Regions from separate parts of the Cupriavidus sp. YAF13 genome, predicted to be linked through region 2. Evidence: riboswitches for the same ligand, from Rfam matches in the RefSeq annotation. Region 2 holds a riboswitch; the other holds the start of a gene.

Region 1 (3,405 bases), on a different contig from region 2:
GAGCGCCCGGTGAAGGTCGGCGACATGGTAAGCATCGGCGGCGTGGAGGGCGACATCAAGCGCATCAACGTGCGCGCGACGGAGATCCTGCTGGGCGACCGCTCGACCGTGATCGTGCCCAACTCGCAGCTGATCTCGCAGAACCTGCGCAACGTGACGATGAGCAACAGCACGCAAGGCGTCGCGACGCTGCTGCTCACCTTCCCGCTGAACATCGATCCCGAACAGGTGCGCGAACTGCTGCTCGACTCCTATCGGGAAAATGAGGCGATCCTCGACAAGCCCGCGCCATCCGTCACGTTCAGCCAGCTGGCGCCGAACGGAATCACGCTTAGCGTGACGGGCTACGTCGGCAGCCCCCGGATCGCCACCGCGACCAAGAGCGACCTGTTGTTCGAGATACTGAAGCGGCTGCGCGCGGCCGATATCTCGCTGTCGGTCCCGCAGACGTTGCGGGTGGAGAATATGGCCGCGCTTGGCGCGTAACGCGTCCGGCCCCTTACGCGGCCCGTTACGGAGTCACCAGCGCCACCGAGTCCTGCACGCCATGCGCACGCCTGGCGCCCATGGCTTGCTGCACCACATCGCCGATCATGTCCGCAGTGACCGCCGACAGCGTCCATCCCAGGTGGCCGTGGCCGGTGTTGTAGAACACGCAGGGCGCACGGCCCCGGCCCACGCGCGGCAGCATGGTAGGCATCATCGGCCGCAGGCCGGCCCAGGGCACCACGCTGCGCGTGCTGACGCCGGGGAAGCACTGGTTGACCCACTCCACCAGCGGGCGGATGCGATCGGCGCGGATGTCGCGGTTGTAGCCGTTGAACTCCGCCGTGCCCGCCACGCGGAAGCGGTCAACGCCCAGGCGGCTGGTGACCAGCTTGGTCTCGTCGTCGAGCAGGCTCACGACGGGCGCGGCCGCCTGGCTTTGCGCGTCATTCAGGTTGACGGTGATCGAATAGCCCTTGACCGGATAGATGTTGACGCGATCGCCAAGGCTGGCCGCCAGCGCCCGGCTGGCCGTGCCGGCACAGACAACCACGCCGTCGAACACGCGCGATTCGGCCTGCTGGCCATCGCTGCTGACGATGGTGACCTGCCGGCCATCGGTGCTGACCGACTGGACATCCTGGCTGTACAGGCAACGCACGCCCAGGCGGTCGATGGCCGCGGCCATGCCGCTGGTGAACTTGTGGATGTCGCCAGTGGAGTCGCTCTGGGTGAAATAACCACCGTAGTACTGCCCGGCCAGGGTCGGCTCGATGGCGCGCATTTCTTCCGGCGTGACGGCGTGGCGCTCCAGCCCGCCCTCGGCCAGCAGCTTGGACACCCTGCCGGCATGCTCGAAACCCGCCTTGTCGCGATAGATATGGAGGATGCCTTCCTTCTTCAGGTCGAAATCGATGCCTTCGGCCGCCGCCCAGGAGAACAGGTGGTCGCGCGCGGCAATTGCCAGGCGCGTGGTCTCGATGGTGTTCTTGCGGTAATGGGGAATGGCGGCGATGAACTCGGCGAACCAGGACAGCTTGTGCCAGCTCGGGCGCGGGTTGACCAGCAGCGGCGCATCGCTCTTGAGCATCCACTTGATGCCCTTGAGGATGGTGGACCAGTGTGTCCAGACTTCGGCGTTGGAAGCGGAAAGCTGGCCGCCGTTGGCGAACGAGGTTTCCATGGCGGCATAGCGGTGTTTTTCGAGCAGCGTGACCGAGAAACCGCGTTTGGCGAGCGCATAGGCAGTGGTCACGCCGGTGATGCCACCACCGATAACGGCAATTGTTTTCATCTCTATGGTTCCAGGACGTCGGATGGGAGCCTCTTGCGCGGCATGCACAAAAGACGCCCCCTCTGTCCTTGACCTGAGAGATTCACGATACGCCACTTTGGGGGTGGCGAGGATCGCTTGCTCCTTCGGTACCGCCGGCTGACGAGCGCCGGGGTTCTTCAGAGTTCAAACGTGATACCGGTCCTTTTGCCTGAGAGTTTCCGGGGCGGTTGCTCCTTCGGCGCTGCCCGGCGCTTGGCTAGGCAGTCTCTCCCGATATCACTTTGCATGCCGCCGGGTAATACCAGGTGGCATGGCTCGGAACTTTAGCACTAGTCTGACTGCCTGGGGAAGTTCCCTGCGGGTTCAGGCCGCGAATTTCAGCGGGCGGGAGCTTCCTTGCTGGTGCCGCCGGAGGCGTCGGCCACCATGTAGATCTCGTAGTCGCTGTCGTGCATCGCGGACAGCGCGAAGGTGGTGTTGCAAACCTCGGTCCACAGGCCGGCCACGATGATCTTCTTGCGGCCGTTGGCGGCCAGCGCGTCGCGCACCTTCTGGTCGTCCCACGAGTTCATCGAGGTGCGTTCCAGCGTCTGCTGGCCGGGGAATACGTCAAGCAGTTCGGGGTAGGTGTAGCCGGAGAAAGACTCGCTCTCCACCGTGGTGATGGTGGTGGGGATATTGAAGATCCTGGCCGCCTTGGCCAGCCCGACCGCGTTGTTCTTCATCGCCTGGCGGTCCATTGACTGCACGCCGAAGGCCATCTACGGCTGGTGGTCGATGAAGATCAGCTGGCTGTTTTGCGGGGTCAGGACTTCGAGCTTGGCGTTGGTCATGATTTCTCTCTCCTTGGCTACTTGGCTATTTGGCCACTTGGCTACATGGTTGAATTATTTAGAACGTCGTCTTTGGCGCCGATCCGTCCATAGGTTGAACTTTATGGCAGAGCCGGCCGTCGATGTGATGAGTTCGTCGGATAACTTGTTCAATTTTATTGATTGATATTTTGAGGCACCAGGCGATGCGCCACAGAGGCCACGCCGCGCGAGACTCACAGCCGTAGCGAACGCACAGCCGCCGCGATATCGGCAGCAGCGTTGACCACTACCTGCTGATAGCCAGCGACAACGCCGTCCACGCCACCCGGCGCGGCCAACTCCGCCCGTGTGTGGCCCACCGTCACCCTGCCATCGGGCATTCGGCGCACGGTCCAGTTGACGATGGCGCTGACGCGTTCGTCGATCTGGGCATCGATCTGCACCACTTCCGCGCTGACGCGGTAAAGCGGCTCCGCGCCGGACCTGCCATGCTGGTAGGCATCGACCGCGCCCAGGCTCGCCTGCAATCGCTGGGACAGCGCGTCCCGAAACTCATCCGGCAGCGATGCCGACCAGCGATCCTGCGCCAATAGCCTGAGCCTGCCATTGCCGTCGCTCAGGACAAGATTGACCCGGTTGACGCGCTCCGGCACGCGAACGGGTGCCACTTCGATCCACACAGGCGCCGTGGCCTGGCCGGGCGCTGGCGTGGCCGCGGGACGCGCCAGTGCCGGCAGCGACAACGTGTAGTACCGCGCCTGCGGCGAAGCACAGCCGGCCAGCACAGCAGCGGCAAAGGCGATCACCGCACCCGCGGCCAGCCGCAGC
Region 2 (3,405 bases):
TGGGACTCGGTGTATTTCAGGTCGGCGGGGAAATTCATGGGATTGCTCCAGATTCAATTTGTTATTCAGCGCCAGCCGGGGGATGTCGATGTTCGACGGGGTAACCGCCGGCGGGCGCGCTGTGACCGGTGCGAGCGTTCAGCTCACGAGTGCCTTGCCATTGCGCACAAACGGCAGTTTAACCACAGTCGCGGCGAGTTTGCGGTCGCGGATCTCGACCTGCACTTCGGCGCCGATGGCCACGTCGCGCGGCAGGCGGGCAAAAGCGATGGATTGGGACAGCGAGGGGCTGAAGGTGCCGCTGGTGATTTCGCCTTCGCCAGCGGGGGTGATGACCTTCTGATGGGCGCGCAGCACGCCGCCTTTTTCGCGCAGGATCAGCCCGACGAACTGCTGGGCCTGGCCACCGGCGACCAGGGCCGCCTTGCCGGTGAAGTCGCGTTCGCTTTGCAGGTCCACGGTCCAGGCCAGGCCGGCATTGAGCGGCGAGGTGTGGATATCCATGTCCTGGCCGTACAGGTTCATGCCGGCCTCCAGGCGCAGCGTGTCGCGCGCGCCCAGGCCCGCCGGGTGCACGCCCTCGGCGACCAGCTTTTCCCACAGGCCAGCCACATTCGCAGCGGGCACCACCAGTTCGAAACCGTCTTCACCGGTGTAACCGGTGCGCGCCACCATGACTTCGCCCAGCGCGGAATCCTGCACGACCAGCGCATTGAACGGCTTCAGGGCTTCGCTGGGTTGCGTGGAGGGGAAGGCGCTCCAGACCTTGGCGCGGGCGTTCGGGCCTTGCACGGCGACGATAGCCAGCGGCTCCACGCCTTCGGGCGCGTTGTCGCCGCGGCGTGGGGTGATGGCCACGCCACTGCCGGTGGCGGCATTGCGTGCCGCGATCCACTGGATGTCGTCATTGGCCGTACCGGCGTTGACCACCAGGCGGAAGTCGTCCTCGGCGAAGAAATAGACGATCAGGTCGTCGATGACGCCACCCTTCTCATCCAGCATGCAGGAGTACAGCGCCTTGCCCGGCGTTTGCAGCTTGTCGACGTTGTTGGCCAGAAGGCCGCGCAGGAAGGGGCGCACATTGGCGCCCTTGAGGTCGACCACGCACATGTGGGAGACGTCGAACATGCCGGCATCGCTGCGCACGGCATGGTGTTCCTCGATCTGGGAGCCGTAGTTGACCGGCATGTCCCAGCCGCCGAAGTCGACCATGCGGGCGCCGAGTGCGCGGTGGATGGCGTTGAGGGGCGTGGCCTGGAGCGTCATGGAATCCTCGGGGGAAGGCAAATCTCGGTTCGAAAACGAAAAAGGGCCATCCGCCGCAGGATTCGGCGCGCCATAGCGCTGCCAGATCCGCTGTGGCGGATGACCCCTCTGTCCTCGATACCTGAGAGATTACAAGGCGGGATCCCAATTGCTGGAAACCCTAGCCTTGCGCGCCCCTTCGGTGGGCACGCTCACCAATGCTGTCGACGGATCGATCAGTGGCGGGTGCCGCTCTCCAGAGTACGGCGTGCATCGTGTGCATGTTGCAAGCCGATCCAACCAGTCCATGGTGCCTGAGAGTTTTCGGGTGATACCCCTTCGGCGGCGCAAGATCTGCGCGCTCTCCCGGTCGGATGCGCGCAATTTACGGGAGCTCCCAGGCTTTGTCAACGCGGTCCGCGCCGACCCCGGCGCCATGGGAACGGCGCAAGGGCCGGGCGGCTCGCCTACCTCCTGTGAGGGTTGCTAGTCGTGACGTTACCGATCACGCCGCCAACCGCGGCGCCGCCGAGCGTGCCCAGCGCATCACCGCCGGTCAGCACCGCGCCGCCGACCGCGCCCACGCCGGCACCGATCGCGGTGTTACGTTGCTTGGGAGTCATGTCGGCACAGCCGGCCATGCTCGCTACCGCGATACCGATCAAGGCGACCTTGCCCAGGGATTGCAGGGTTTTCATGATTCGCTCCAATGTATCGTGACATGCATCCGGCACGGAGCGCACACGTGCGGACATGTAAGTTAGACGGTGCCGGCATGCCCATGGATCCGGACCTTACGAAGTGTTACCTCCTCCCTGCCGAGCCACTTTCATTGCCGCAAAGGTGCCTCGGCCGCGTGTTAGCATCCACCCTCCGCCCAGCCAGCGCGCGCCTCCACGCTGCACATCCGTCACTTCCCGCCACGCATGACCCACGGACTCAACCCTGCCCAATCCGAAGCCGTTCGCTACCTCGACGGCCCCTGCCTGGTGCTCGCCGGCGCCGGCTCGGGCAAGACCCGGGTGATCACGCAGAAGATCGCCCACCTGATCGAGGACAAGGGTTTCCAGCCCAAGCACATCGCGGCGGTGACTTTCACCAACAAGGCCGCCAAGGAGATGCAGGAGCGGATCGCCAAGCTGATGGAAGGCAAGACCACGCGCGAGGGCAAGCGCATCCCCATCAAGCAGATCACGGTGAGCACCTTCCACTCGCTGGGCGTGCAGATCCTGCGCGCCGAGGCCGAGCACGTGGGCTTGAAGCCGCGCTTCTCCATCATGGACTCGGACGATTGCTTCGGCATGGTGCAGGAGCAGCTCGCCTCCACCGACAAGAAGCTGATCCGCAGCGTGCAGAGCACCATCTCGCTGTGGAAGAACGGCATGGTCGATCCCGAAACCGCCATCGCCCAGGCCGACAACCCCGACGATCACCAGGCGGCGCTGATCTACCGCAACTACGTGGCTACGCTGCATGCCTACCAGGCGGTGGACTTCGACGACCTGATCCGCCTGCCGGCTGAGCTGTTCGCGCGCAACGAAGAGGTGCGCCTGCGCTGGCAGAACCGGCTGCGCTACTTCCTGGTGGACGAGTACCAGGACACCAACGCCTGCCAGTACCAGCTGCTCAAGCAGCTCGCCGGCGGCTCGCACCTGCGCGCGCCGGCCTTCACCGCGGTGGGCGACGACGACCAGGCCATCTACGGCTGGCGCGGCGCCACGCTGGACAACCTCAAGCTGCTGCAGACCGATTTCCCCGATCTGAAGGTGGTCAAGCTGGAGCAGAACTACCGCTCCACCGTGCGCATCCTGGAGGCGGCCAACGCGGTCATCTCCAACAATCCCAAGCTGTTCGACAAGAAGCTGTGGAGCGAGCACGGCATGGGCGACCCCATTGCCGTCAACCCGATGAACGATGAGGAGCACGAGGCGGAGTCGGTCGTGTTCCGCTTGTCGGCCCACAAGTTCGAGCGGCGCGCGCAATTCCGTGACTACGCCATCCTGTATCGCGGCAACCACCAGGCGCGCCTGTTCGAGCAGATCCTGCGCCGCGAGCGCATTCCCTATGTGCTCTCGGGCGGGCAGAGCTTTTTTGATAAGGCCGAGATCAAGGACATCTGCGCCTACCTGCGCCTGATCGCCAACCCGGACGACGATCCGG

Evidence for each region. Region 2 has a riboswitch for glycine ahead of gcvT (glycine cleavage system aminomethyltransferase GcvT). Riboswitches for the same ligand answer to the same signal wherever they lie in the genome.
Region 1: it holds a riboswitch for glycine, as region 2 does, so the genes downstream of both, AB4061_RS04175 (D-amino acid dehydrogenase) here and gcvT (glycine cleavage system aminomethyltransferase GcvT) in region 2, are expected to answer to the same signal.

The regions. Positions count from the first base shown of each region.
Region 1 is NZ_JBFRDD010000003.1:153,865-157,269, reverse strand. Features, by position in the region: gene AB4061_RS04180 (DUF3772 domain-containing protein) at 1-486, shown strand, start outside; gene AB4061_RS04175 (D-amino acid dehydrogenase) at 512-1,780, opposite strand; glycine riboswitch at 1,949-2,045, opposite strand; partial or broken gene AB4061_RS04170 (isochorismatase family protein) at 2,152-2,595, opposite strand; gene AB4061_RS04165 (PqiC family protein) at 2,811-3,405, opposite strand, start outside.
Region 2 is NZ_JBFRDD010000019.1:20,621-24,025, reverse strand. Features, by position in the region: gene gcvH (glycine cleavage system protein GcvH) at 1-38, opposite strand, end outside; gene gcvT (glycine cleavage system aminomethyltransferase GcvT) at 139-1,266, opposite strand; glycine riboswitch at 1,365-1,515, opposite strand; glycine riboswitch at 1,537-1,624, opposite strand; gene AB4061_RS16980 (glycine zipper 2TM domain-containing protein) at 1,713-1,943, opposite strand; gene AB4061_RS16975 (UvrD-helicase domain-containing protein) at 2,172-3,405, shown strand, end outside.